Regions from separate parts of the Picosynechococcus sp. PCC 7003 genome, predicted to be linked through region 1. Evidence: predicted binding sites of a transcription regulator. Region 1 holds the regulator's gene; the other holds the start of a gene.
The links. The regulator HrcA, encoded in region 1, represses chaperone genes, less so after heat shock. The targets are predictions, from matches to a motif close to TTAGCACTCNNANNNTNNGAGTGCTAA.
Positions count from the first base shown of each region.

Region 2: the regulator HrcA is predicted to act here: its motif matches at 2,987-3,013, upstream of groES (co-chaperone GroES).

Region 1 covers NZ_CP016474.1:2,076,276-2,082,694, forward strand. Annotated here, with positions in the region: gene AWQ21_RS09925 (phycobilisome rod-core linker polypeptide) at 1-1,305, shown strand, start outside; gene AWQ21_RS09930 (hypothetical protein) at 1,422-1,916, opposite strand; gene AWQ21_RS09940 (DUF3110 domain-containing protein) at 2,256-2,648, shown strand; gene AWQ21_RS09945 (manganese efflux pump) at 2,675-3,238, opposite strand; gene AWQ21_RS09950 (manganese efflux pump) at 3,550-4,107, opposite strand; gene hrcA (heat-inducible transcriptional repressor HrcA) at 4,207-5,253, opposite strand; gene AWQ21_RS09960 (rhodanese-like domain-containing protein) at 5,367-5,723, opposite strand; gene AWQ21_RS09965 (NAD(P)H-quinone oxidoreductase subunit 4) at 6,041-6,419, shown strand, end outside.
Region 2 covers NZ_CP016474.1:2,575,289-2,581,707, reverse strand. Annotated here, with positions in the region: gene nth (endonuclease III) at 1-621, opposite strand, end outside; gene glyS (glycine--tRNA ligase subunit beta) at 691-2,832, shown strand; gene groES (co-chaperone GroES) at 3,063-3,374, shown strand; gene groL (chaperonin GroEL) at 3,458-5,083, shown strand; gene AWQ21_RS12240 (ATP-dependent endonuclease) at 5,189-6,419, shown strand, end outside.

The DNA of each region.
Region 1 (6,419 bases):
CAATTTGGGGCAATCTTCCCGAAAGCAACCCGCAGTCCCAGCGCCAGCCCTGCTCCCTTTAATAAAGATACCCGACGGATCTTGATTCACCGTGGCCCTGGCATTAACAACCAACTGGGTAATCCCCGTGCTCGCGCTACGCAACCCGGCAGCCTTGGGGCCAAGGTATTCCGTCTCAATAACGAACTGCCTTCTGGTAAAACCACCAACGTCAACTTCTCAGAAAGTTCGACCCAAAAGGTTATTGAAGCAGCTTACCGTCAAGTATTTGGTCGGATGGTCTATGCTGGTCAGCGCCAGAAGGTTGCAGAAATCAAGCTCGAAAATGGTGAAATTACCCTGCGGGAATTCATCCGGGCTTTAGCAAAATCTGATGTTTTCCGCAATACTTACTGGTCTTCTTTGTACGTTACCAAAGCGGTAGAGTATATCCACCGTCGCTTGTTGGGTCGTCCCACCTATGGTCGCCAAGAAATCAACAGCTACTTTGATACCTGTGCGAAAAAAGGCTTCTATGCTCTGGTGGATGCAATCATTGACAGCAAAGAATACGAAGAAGCTTTCGGAGAAGATACAGTTCCCTACGAACGCTATCTAACCCCCGGTGGTTATTCTCTGCGTCAGACCCGTCCCGGTGCGATTCGTGAGGATATTGGTGCAAGAGTTCAGGTTGAAAAGACTGAGCGGTTCATTGAGTTGGGTACTTCTAGCACGAAGAATCTACCGGTTACCGATGTGGATGCTCGCCTCAAGCAAGGGGTTAACGTTCAGCGTCAGCAGACTAAGGCCTTTAAACTCACGGATACCTTCAATAAGGTAGAACTGAAAACAACAATCGCCGCTGCTTACCGTCAAGTATTTGAGCGGGACATCGAACCCTATATCGTCGATGCACAATTCACCGCCCTCGAAAGTAAGCTGGGCAACCGTGAGATTAACATGAAGGAATTCATCGAAGGTCTGGGTTGTTCTGAGCTGTACCAGAAGGAATTTTATACTCCCTACCCCAACACGAAAGTGATTGAAATGGGCACGAAGCATTTCCTCGGTCGGGCGCCTTTAGATCAGCAGGAAATTCGCAAGTACAACCAAATCCTTGCTTCCCAGGGTCTGAAAGCCTTTATCGGTGCGATGGTGAACAGCATGGAGTACCTCGAAAACTTCGGTGAAGATACGGTACCCTTCCGTCGTTTCCCGACCCTGCCGGCGGCAAACTTCCCCAATACGGAACGACTCTACAACCAGCTTACGAAGCAAAATCGTGATCTTGTGGTGCCGAGTTTTGAGCCTGCGGTGAAGCGCTAAAACACGAAAATTCGATTAAGACCATAAATATTGCCCCCCTTTCAAAATTAAGAGAGGAGGGCAGTTTTTTTATCGGTTTTCAGAGGATTATTTGAGGGAGCCGACGGTCGTTAATGCTACTGGGAAATTTGTAAAACGTAGGGGGCGCTGCCAGCGTTACCAGCCTGTTCAAAGTTGCCGATAAAGACTTGGTAGCGACCTGGATTCCAAACGCCACCAATTTCAGCAGGAATCCCACTCAATGGATCGGCGATCGCACAGAAAGGATCAGCGTTGGGATCATCAGCATTTTTTATGAGCAGTGTAAAGGGTCTGGAAACGCCACCGTTAGGATCGACGACGCTGAGGTTGAGAGACATCAGACCGTTGCCATTGATGCGAAAGGTGTGGTTGGGGCGATTGGCAATCCAGCCACAAAAATTGCTATTGGTTGATCCCCCGGCTTGGCCGGTGATCGTGCCGTTAAAGACTTCATTGGAGGTAATGGATCCGTTAGCGGCGATCGCGAAGGTTTCCGGGCCGGCGATCGCCCCTTGGATTCCGCCAAGACCAGCGGCAATGGTCAGGAGCGTTGTTGCCCCAATAATGGTCGGTGCATAAAATTTTGTCATGGTTGTCCCCCTCCCCAGTTGGGTTGTACCGTCAGATGCTCCCTCGATCAAGTGAGCGTCTAGGCTCTATGAAAGAAAAAAGGCTAGGAAAGTTCCACTACTCCTGTTTTGTGAAGGCTTGTTAAGCAAAAAGGCCCTGGTACAGCGATGGCGATCGCCACCTTTAAAATCGATACCAAGCAAAAATAAACCATGGTTAAGCATGGGAAGATTCGCAATTTGCCAATCGAGCGGTACCATTTTAAAGGGTTTGAGCGGAATTTCCCGCCCCCTCATCATAACAATTTGATCACCCTCCCCCAGAAGGAGACGATTAGTAATCACCTAAGGAGAAAGCCCATGAGTCGCGTGTATGTCTTGCTGTTTAATGCCCGGACAGAGAATGAAGGGATTCACACACTCCAAACTGGCGATCGCAACAAGATTTTAATGTTTGAAGATGAAGATGACGCTACCCGGTTTGGGCTAATGTTGGAGGCCCAAGATTTTCCGCCCGTCTCCATCGAAGCCATGGATGAAGAGGACATTATCGAGTTTTGCCGGGATGCAGATTATGATTGGCAGCACATTGCTGCTGGCGAATTGGCCACGCCCCCCGAAGCAAACGTGAAAGATTTAGCTTGGGATCCAGAAGGAAAGCAACAACAAGCGCCCGAAGCAAAAGAATCAGAAGACGATTTGTCGGCTACAGAATTAGATCGCATTCGACGTCAATTAGAAGGACTTTTGTAATGGGTTTGGGCAAGGCAATAAAAGATTTAGATCGACAGCATTTTAATGCCTAAGGCGATCAAAACCCCACCGCCAAAAAATTCTACTTTTTCACCTAAATGTCCTGAAATGAGCTTGGCAAAAAATAGGCCCACATAGGTGGCGCAGAAAGCAGCCAGGCCAATGCTGAGGGAGTAGGGCACAAGTGGTTTACCAATTAGGCCAAGGGAAACGCCCACCCCTAAGGAGTCGATGCTGGTGATACTAGAAATAAATAAAATTTTCCACAGACTATGGATTTTGACGGGTTCGTCATCGTCATTATCTGGTTTAGCTCGCATTTCTTGGTAGGCGTTGTAGCACATGTGACTGCCCACCAAAAGCAGTAAACCAAAGGCAACCCAATGGTCATAGGCCATAATCATTGTCTGGGCAAAGTTTCCCAAGATGAAACCAAAGGCGATCGCCGCCCCCTCAGAAATCCCTGAACTGACCGCAAAAAACAAAGCCCGTTGTCCAGAAAAGTGCCGTGTACCAAGGGCTAAGGCGGCGGAAAAAGAATCAATACTGAGTACGAGGGCAAAAATGATGATATCTACTTCAAAACCCATAAATGCCGTGGCGATCGCCTCTCCAAAAAGCTTGTAACTATCACTGTAAACGAAAAATCACCAGTCGATTTATCATAGTTTTTTCATCATTCTCAAAATTCACACAATTGTTTTAAATCTCTCTAAAAAAGGCGATCGTCTACAGATAAATTGAACTCTTTTTTAGTTTGATGCAAACAGGAATGCGCTTTCTACAGGCGGCATTTAGACAAAAATAAAGATATCAATCTAGAATGACTCAAGAAAACTTTTGGCAATTGGTGGTGATTGAAAATAATTTTAAACTTCAGCAAGCCGGGGTCAAGTGACGCTTAAACGGAGAGCATTTTAAGGCCCACAGCAATCAAGATGCCGCCGCCAAAAAACTCAACTTTTTCTCCGAGTTGACTAGAAATTAATTTCGCGCAAAAGAGGCCCACATAGGTGGCGAAAAAAGCAGCAATCCCGATCCCCAGGGAATAGGGAATGAGGGGTTTCCCCATTAAACCGAGGGAAATGCCAACGCCCAAAGAATCAACACTGGTAATGCTAGAGACCAAGAGAATTTTCCAAAGGCTGTGGATCTTTCTGGGTTCCTCGTTATCATCTGGGAGCTTTTGCATTTCTCGGTAGGCGTTGTAACACATATGAACGCCAATGAGAATCAAGAGTACAAAGGCAATTCCTTGATCATAGAAAGTGATGTATTGGGCGAAATTACCCAGGAGAAACCCGAAGGAAATAGCACCGCCCCCGGAAAAGCCAGAACTGAGCGCAAAGAATAAGGCCCGCTTTCGGGAGAAATGACGTGCTCCAAGGGCTAAGGCCGCGGAAAAACAGTCAATACTTAGTACTAAGGCAAAAAGAAGAATATCTAAGTCAAAATCCATAAAATTCCTCGTGGTTTCCCCCTACAAAAATTGTGGAGATCACCATTTATGAAAAAAAAGAAAATAAATTTGAGTCTTGTATTTGACGATGCTTACAGCCTAAAAATCGCCCTTTAAATTCTCAGAAAGATAGTCTGCTGTGGCTTCTACTAAGGCGATCGCATTTTCATAAAACATCCGCGTCGGGCCAAGCACCGCAACACTGCCAACGGGCGTTTTTTCCTGGTAATAGTAGGTGGAAATGAGGGCGCAGGTTTTCATCGGTTCCAGGGGATTTTCGGTGCCAATGTGAATCAGCGTTGGGCGATCGCCTGGCAAACCACTAAAGACCACCGGAAGCAGTTGTTCTTGTTTCGCCTCGAGCAAGTGCAATAGGGTTTGTAACTGTTCAATTTGAGAAAATTCAGGTTGTCGCAGCACTTCTGAAATGCCTCGCACCAGAATTGGTGTCGCAATTGTATTGGGCACAATCTGCGCAATCTTGCCTAAAATCGTCTCCAATAGCAGCTGACAATGCTGAAAGTCCTCGTCCAAAGCCTGGGGATCAAGACTGGCAATTTCTTGGAGCGATCGCCCCTGGAGATGGTGATTTAAAAAATTCGACAAAACGGCTAGCTCATCAGGGTCACAATCTAGGGTCAAGGGCAACGATTGGGGTTGATAACTATCCATCACCACAATCATCATCACCTTTTGGTCGCCTAGGGGGAGCAACTGTAGATAACGTAGGCGAGCATAGTTTTGATGGGGCACCGTAATCAGAGCAATATAACCACTTAACGTCGCTAAAATTTGCGTTGCCCGTTGGAGGGTCGCTTCGAGTCCCCAAGATTTTGCGGCGGTTTGTTCCTGTAGCGTTTGGCTAGCTCGTTTCCGGGTCTGGAAATTGGGCGTAACCAGTTCATCCACATAAAAACGGTACCCAGAATCCGAGGGCACCCGTCCTGCGGAAACATGAGGTTGATACAAAAAACCTGCCTTTTCTAATTTTCCCATCACATTACGAATGGTTGCGGAGCTAACCTGAAAGTCGTATTCCTCCACAAGGGTCTTGGAGCCCACGGGTTCCGCCGTGGAAATGTAATGGTTGACCGTTGCTCGAAAAATATTTTGGTGACGGGGATTAAGAATTTTCTGAGCAACCATACGCAGACAGTAACGCTTTCAATACTAAGAAATATAAAAAAATAGTAAAAAAACTTGGCTCAACTTAAGAAAGATTTAAGGTCTAAGTTTGGGTTAGTATAGCTCATTCTCTCCTAGTAGCGCGGTAGGCTTTGATCCATAGAGAGAGTGTAAAAGTGAATCCCACCTTCAATGTTGATCACTTGGGTAAATCCTTGTTGTTGCAGCCAATAACACATTTGCGCTGAACGCACACCGTGGTGACAGAGCACATAGGTTTCTGCCTGGGGGTCAAAGTCCACGGCAATGCGGGGAGCCCATTGTTCAAATTGACTCAGAGGTAAATTAGTAAAGCCTGGGAGCGCGACGATATCCAGCTCATAGGGCTCACGCACATCAATGAGTTGCAAAGCTTCGGTCGTGGCGACCCGCTGGGCAAAAACCGTAGGACTGACGGCCTGGAGTTGTGGGTTAGAACTGGGGTTTGTCATGGTTAAGCTGGCAGGGTAAAAGAAATGAACATTTTTAGCATTTTCTGACTCTATTTGGGAACGCTAAGGCTGAATTGCTAGGGGATCTTCACCTTAGGGGGGTTCAAGGTTAAGGAGTATTGCAGTTCCCCCGGAGAGTCGGTCAAGGCAATTTGGGAATGGTACAAGTAACGGTAGAGGCGTTAGATCTTCTGTCCCACTTTTTTGAAGATGGTACAGGGTAACGCATTCTGCTTGGCGATCGCCTTTGTTCTGCGTTAACGATTTATATAAATATTCCATTTTTAAGAAACAGCCGTTAATTTTTTTGAGTTTGTATGAACTTTGCGAATTTTCCGTGGTTATCCACGATTATTTTATTTCCCATCATTGCGGCATTATTTTTGCCCATCATCCCCGATAAAGATGGGAAAACAGTGCGCTGGTATGCCTTGACCATTGGCTTAATTGACTTTGTGTTCATCGTGACAGCCTTTTACACGGGCTACGATTTTGGCAGCCCGAACCTGCAACTGGTAGAGAGCTACACCTGGGTCGAAGCAATCGATCTGCGGTGGTCAGTGGGGGCCGATGGCCTCTCCATGCCCTTGATCCTTCTGACGGGGTTTATTACAACTTTGGCGATCTTGGCGGCCTGGCCCGTGAGCTTTAAGCCGAAGCTATTTTATTTCCTGATGCTGCTGATGTATGGCGGTC
Region 2 (6,419 bases), 500 kb from region 1:
GATCGCACAGACATCACATTGGGGTTTCCGGGCATTACAGACAGCGCGACCATGGTAAATCAGACGAATTGACCAGTTTTCCCACTCCGGCTGGGGGATTAACTTCATCAGATCCCGTTCAATTTGCACCGGATTATCAGATTTTGTCAGGCGCAAGCGATTACTCAGCCGCTTCACATGGGTATCCACCGTCACCCCCGCACAAATCCCAAAAGCATGGGCCAGAACCACATTGGCCGTTTTCCGGGCCACACCGGGTAAGGTCAGAAGCTCTTCCATCGTTTGTGGCACTTCTCCATTGAAAACCGCCATAATCCGCTGGCAAGCCCCTTGGATATTTTTGGCTTTATTGCGATAAAAACCCGTCGAGCGCACCAACTGTTCAATGTCTGCCACATCCGCCCCCGCAAAGGCCGCCGCATCAGGAAATCGAGCAAAGAGCGCCGGTGTCACTTTATTCACTCGCTCGTCGGTACATTGGGCCGAAAGAATCGTCGCGACCATCAATTGCACAGGGGTTTCGTAGTCCAAACTGCAGGTGGCATCGGGGTAGAGTTCGTGGAGTTTTTCGAGAACGGCGATCGCCCGTTTTTTCTTACTGCGAGGGTAATGAATTGCCATGGGCACTATTTTTCCTGTGGCTTCACGGTAAACTAATCAAGATTCATTATTGACCTGATTTCGTTTCCCATGGCAACCTACCTCATTGAAGTTGGTACAGAAGAACTCCCTGCTGATTTTGTCGCGGCGGCGATCGCCCAATTAAAAGATCGCGTTTCCCATAGTCTCACGGAGTATTTTCTCACCCCAGACGGAATCGAAGTCTACGGAGCGCCCCGACGCCTGGCTGTGTTAATTCAAGGGTTGCCAGACCAGCAGGCCGACCGGGAAGAAGAAATTAAAGGCCCCCCTGCTGCCGCCGCATTTAAAGAGGGACAACCCACCAAGGCCGCCGAAGGTTTTGCCCGGAAACAGGGAGTCGAAGTAGCGGCCCTAGAAGTGCGCCCCACGGAAAAAGGAGACTTTGTTTTTGTCCAAAAGAAAACCCTTGGTCGCCCCACCCCAGAAATTTTGCAGGAACTGGTTTTGGGTTGGTTTACGGCCCTCGAAGGGCGGCGGTTTATGCGGTGGGCCGATGGGGATCTGCGTTTTCCGCGACCAATCCGCTGGTTAGTATCTCTCTGGAATGAGGCTGTGTTACCGCTGGAACTGGTGAATGGCTCCGGTCAGTTAGAGGCGGGTCGTATTTCTCGCGGGCACCGGATTTTACATCAAGGGGATGTGACTTTAAATAATGCGGCTGATTATGTGGCCACCTTGCAGCAAGCCTTTGTGGAAGTTGACCCCCAGGTGCGGGAAGAAAAAATTGTTGCTGGCGTCAAAGCGGCGGCGGCAGAGATTGGTGGTGAAGCAGAAATGCCCGCTGATCTCCTCGCTGAGGTGGTGAATTTAGTGGAATATCCCACAGCCGTGGTCGGAGACATTGAGGCAGAATTTTTAGAGTTGCCCACGGAAGTGATTACGACGGTGATGGTCACCCACCAACGCTATTTTGCGGTGCGCGATCGCCAAGATAAAACGAAGCTCCTACCGAAATTTATTACCATCTCCAACGGCGACCCCAAGAAATCAGATATTATCGCTGCGGGCAATGGTCGGGTGATCCGGGCGCGGTTAGCGGATGGTCAGTTTTTCTACCGGGCCGACTGTGATGAACATTTAGAAACCTATTTGCCCCAACTAGAAGCCGTCACCTTCCAGGAAGAGTTGGGGACGATGCGGGACAAAGTAGACCGCATCATGGAAATTTCCCAGCAAATTGCTGAACAGCTTGGCCTGTCTGAGGAAGAGAAAGAAATTATTGCCAGCACCGCCATGCTCTGTAAGGCGGATTTGGTGACCCAGATGGTCTATGAATTCCCGGAACTTCAGGGCATTATGGGTCAAAAGTATGCCCTAGTCAGTGGGGAAGCGCCCGCCGTGGCTGAGGGGATTTTCGAGCATTATCTACCCCGCAATGCCGATGATATTTTGCCCCAAACCCTCGCGGGTCAAGTGGTGGGCATGGGCGATCGCCTCGATACATTGTTTAGTATTTTCGGCCTGGGAATGATCCCCTCTGGTTCTTCCGATCCCTTTGCACTGCGGCGAGCGGCCAACGCCATTATTACCGTCGCGTGGGATGCGGGTCTTGAAATTGATCTGAGAGAACTACTCGCCCAGGGCGCCCAGGATTTTGTCACCGCTCACCCCGACAAGGACTCCCCCCTCGAAAATCTGCAAAGCTTCTTTATCCAGCGGATTCAAACCTTACTCCAGGATGAAAAGGGCATTGATTATGACCTAGTCAATGCCGTTCTTGGGGATGATGCGGAATACACAGAACGAGCCTTGACGGATTTACTTGATGTAGGCGATCGCGCGGAATTTTTACAGAGCATTCGTAATGATGGGCAACTAGAACAAATCTACGCCACCATTAATCGTTCTGCGAAATTGGCAGCGAAGGGGAACCTCAGCACGGATAGCCTCGATCCGACAGGGGTAATTAACCCGGAGAAATTTGAGCAAAATTCCGAGCGGGATCTCTATGCCGGTTTAGTCGAACTCGTGCCCACCACCGAAGCGGCTCGCACCGAACGGGATTACCAAAAACTAATTGACGGTTTAGCGGCCCTAGCCCCCACGGTCGAACGGTTCTTTGATGGAGAAGATAGTGTTTTGGTGATGGCAGAGGATCCTGCTGTGCGGGAAAATCGTTTGAATCTCCTTGGGCTATTGCGAAATCACGCGCGGGTTTTAGCGGATTTTGGGGCGATCGTTAAACAATAGAGGCCCACTTATTCCGGAAGTTTTGGCGGGGGCAGAAAGCAGTCTCTGTCAGGGTTTTCCTTGGGAAACAGTAGGGTCTAATTTTCGCGACGATCTAAAGTTCGGGAACCCGTACATTACCGGGAGTTGTCTGGATTTAAATTTCTCCGCTAAATTAGCACTCAGAGATTGAGAGTGCTAAACTTCAATCTAGCTAAATTTAGTCGTTTATTGATCTGGAGAAATTATCCATGGCAGCAATTAGCATCAATGTTTCTACCCTCAAGCCCCTTGGCGATCGCGTTTTCGTAAAGGTCAGCGAATCTGAAGAAAAGACCGCTGGTGGGATCCTCCTTCCCGATAGCGCCAAAGAAAAGCCCCAAATCGGCGAAGTTGTTGCTGTTGGTGAAGGCAAGCGCAACGATGATGGTAGCCGTTCTGCCGTTGATGTCAAAGTTGGCGATAAAGTTCTCTACTCCAAGTACGCTGGTACTGATATCAAGCTCGGTGGCGACGACTACGTCCTTCTTTCTGAGAAAGATATCCTCGCAACCGTTGCGTAATTATTTTTAGGTTTGACCTAAGCAATCGTTTCAGATTTTTCTATTTTTCCTCGTAAAACGCTCAACCTAGAAATTCAATCATTATGGCTAAATCTATTATTTACAACGAAGATGCTCGCCGCGCCCTCGAAAAAGGGATCGATCTTCTTGCTGAGGCTGTTGCCGTCACCCTTGGCCCCAAAGGTCGGAATGTTGTGCTCGAAAAGAAATTTGGCGCACCCCAGATCGTTAATGACGGTGTGACTATTGCTAAGGAAATCGAGCTCGAAGACCACATCGAAAACACCGGTGTTTCTCTCATTCGTCAAGCGGCTTCTAAAACCAATGATGTGGCCGGTGACGGAACCACCACTGCGACTGTTTTGGCACACGCGATGGTCAAGGAAGGTCTGCGCAACGTTGCGGCCGGGGCCAACCCCATCGCCATTAAGCGCGGCATCGACAAAGCGACGGAATTCCTCGTCGGTCGGATCAAGGAAGTATCTCGTCCGGTGGAATCCTCCACGGCGATCGCCCAGGTTGGTTCTATCTCTGCGGGTAACGACAAGGAAGTTGGCGACATGATCGCCAAAGCCATGGACAAAGTCGGTAAAGAAGGTGTGATCTCCCTCGAAGAAGGGAAATCCATGGAAACCGAACTCGAAATCACCGAAGGGATGCGTTTCGACAAGGGTTACACTTCCCCCTACTTCGTCACTGACACCGAGCGCATGGAAGCGGTGCTCGAAGATCCGTTTATCTTGATCACCGACAAGAAAATTACCCTGGTTCAAGACCTTGTACCGATCCTTGAGCAGGTTGCCCGCCAAGGGAAACCCCTTGTGATCATTGCTGAAGACATCGAGAAAGAAGCCCTCGCCACCCTCGTGGTCAACCGTCTCCGGGGTGTCCTCAATGTTGCTGCGGTTAAAGCACCTGGTTTTGGCGATCGCCGTAAGCAAATGCTCGAAGATATCGCTGTACTCACCGGTGGCCAACTGATCACCGAAGATGCAGGCCTCAAGCTCGACAACACCAGCGTTGATATGCTTGGTAAAGCCCGCCGCATCACCATCACCAAAGACAACACCACCATTGTTGCTGATGGTAACGAACAAGCGGTTAAGACCCGTTGTGAGCAAATCCGCCGTCAAATCGAAGAATCTGATTCTTCCTACGACAAAGAAAAACTCCAAGAGCGCCTCGCGAAACTCTCCGGTGGTGTTGCTGTGATCAAAGTCGGTGCTGCAACTGAAACTGAGATGAAGGATCGTAAGCTCCGTCTCGAAGATGCGATCAACGCGACCAAAGCAGCCGTTGAAGAAGGAATCGTTCCCGGTGGTGGTACAACCCTCGCTCACCTCGCTCCTGAACTCGAAAAGTGGGCAACCGACAACCTCATTGCCGAGCAACTCACTGGTGCTTTGATTGTGGCCCGTGCTCTGACTGCGCCCCTGAAGCGTATTGCTGAAAATGCTGGCCAAAACGGTGCGGTAATCGCTGAGCGTGTGAAGGAAAAAGACTTCAACACTGGCTTTAACGCAGCAACCAATGAATTCGTTGATATGCTCGCTGCCGGTATTGTTGACCCTGCGAAGGTAACCCGTTCTGCAACCCAGAATGCGGCTTCCATTGCTGGCATGGTTCTCACCACTGAGTGCATCGTTGTTGACAAGCCCGAAAAAGATAAAGCGGGTGCAGCTCCCGGTGCCGGTGACTTCGACTACTAAAACTCATAAAAGTTCATATAATTTTCAATAGTTATATTGAAATAGTAATTTCCCCCTGCTTTAATTTAGGGGGATTTTTTATGTAAATAAAAGAGTGACTTTGGCATGGGCTTTAATTTATTATCTGAATTCTCCATCAAAATAAGAAATTTTAAATGCTTTGGAGATGAGTTACAAGGATTTGATTTATTAAAACCTATTAATATAATTATTGGACGGAATAATTCAGGAAAATCATCTATTCTTGATCTCATCAGGTATACAACTGAAATACGTGATGAGCCTCATAAAAATTTATTTCAAGTCAGGCGAGAACTGTATCATCAAAATACTGCTAGTGAAATACTTTTATCTACTAAATTAAAAGAAGAACAAATATCTAAAGTTTTCAAAAAAAACACTACAGGTGGAATTTTTGGTGGTAATCATTTTGAGTTTGGGAAAAAACTACTCAACTTAAAACTAACGTGGTCGTATGGTTTTGATGGCAAAAAGTTTTTTACAATAGAAAATTCCCCAGAGGTTGATTTTCTTCAAGAACGTGGTCGAAATTATCTGGAAGAATTAGTATCAGCTTGTCAAAATCCCTTAGCTGGAAAAAAATTTTATGAGATAAATCCTGATAGAGATTTAAGACCTGAGAAAAATTCAAATGACCTTCCTGTACTTCAGGGCAATGGAGAAGGATTCACTACTTTAATTCAACAATGCATTAACAAGGCTAGTCTTGGAAAAAGAGACCTAGTTGAAAATGATCTCTTAAATCATCTCAATTTAATTTTCTGCTCCGATGCAGAATTTGAACGTATCCTATGTCAACAGTTGGATGATGAAAGATGGGAAATTTATCTAGAAGAAAAAAACAAAGGTCGAATTTCTATCTCACAATCTGGCCATGGGCTAAAAACAATTCTCATTGTGTTATGTTATGTGATTTTGGTTCCTAAAGTGCTAGGTGGTAGACTAGATCAATATATATTTGCATTTGAAGAGTTAGAGAATAATCTACATCCTGATCTTCTTAGAAAACTTCTTATTTATTTAGAACAAGTAGCTCTTAAAAATAAATGTATCTTTCTTTTAAGTACCCATTCCAATGTGGTTATTGATCTTTTTAGTAGCAATCAGAATTCACAAGTTCTTCATGTAACTCATAATGGGACAGAATCTAAAGTAAGAACCGTAAGTACATTTCTTGAAAATAAAGATTTACTTGTCGACTTAGGTGTCAAAGCCAGTGATCTCCTTCAGGCAAATTGTATTATTTGGGTGGAAGGACCATCAGATAGGATTTATATAAACCGCTGGATTGAGCTTTGGAGTGATCAAAAGCTGA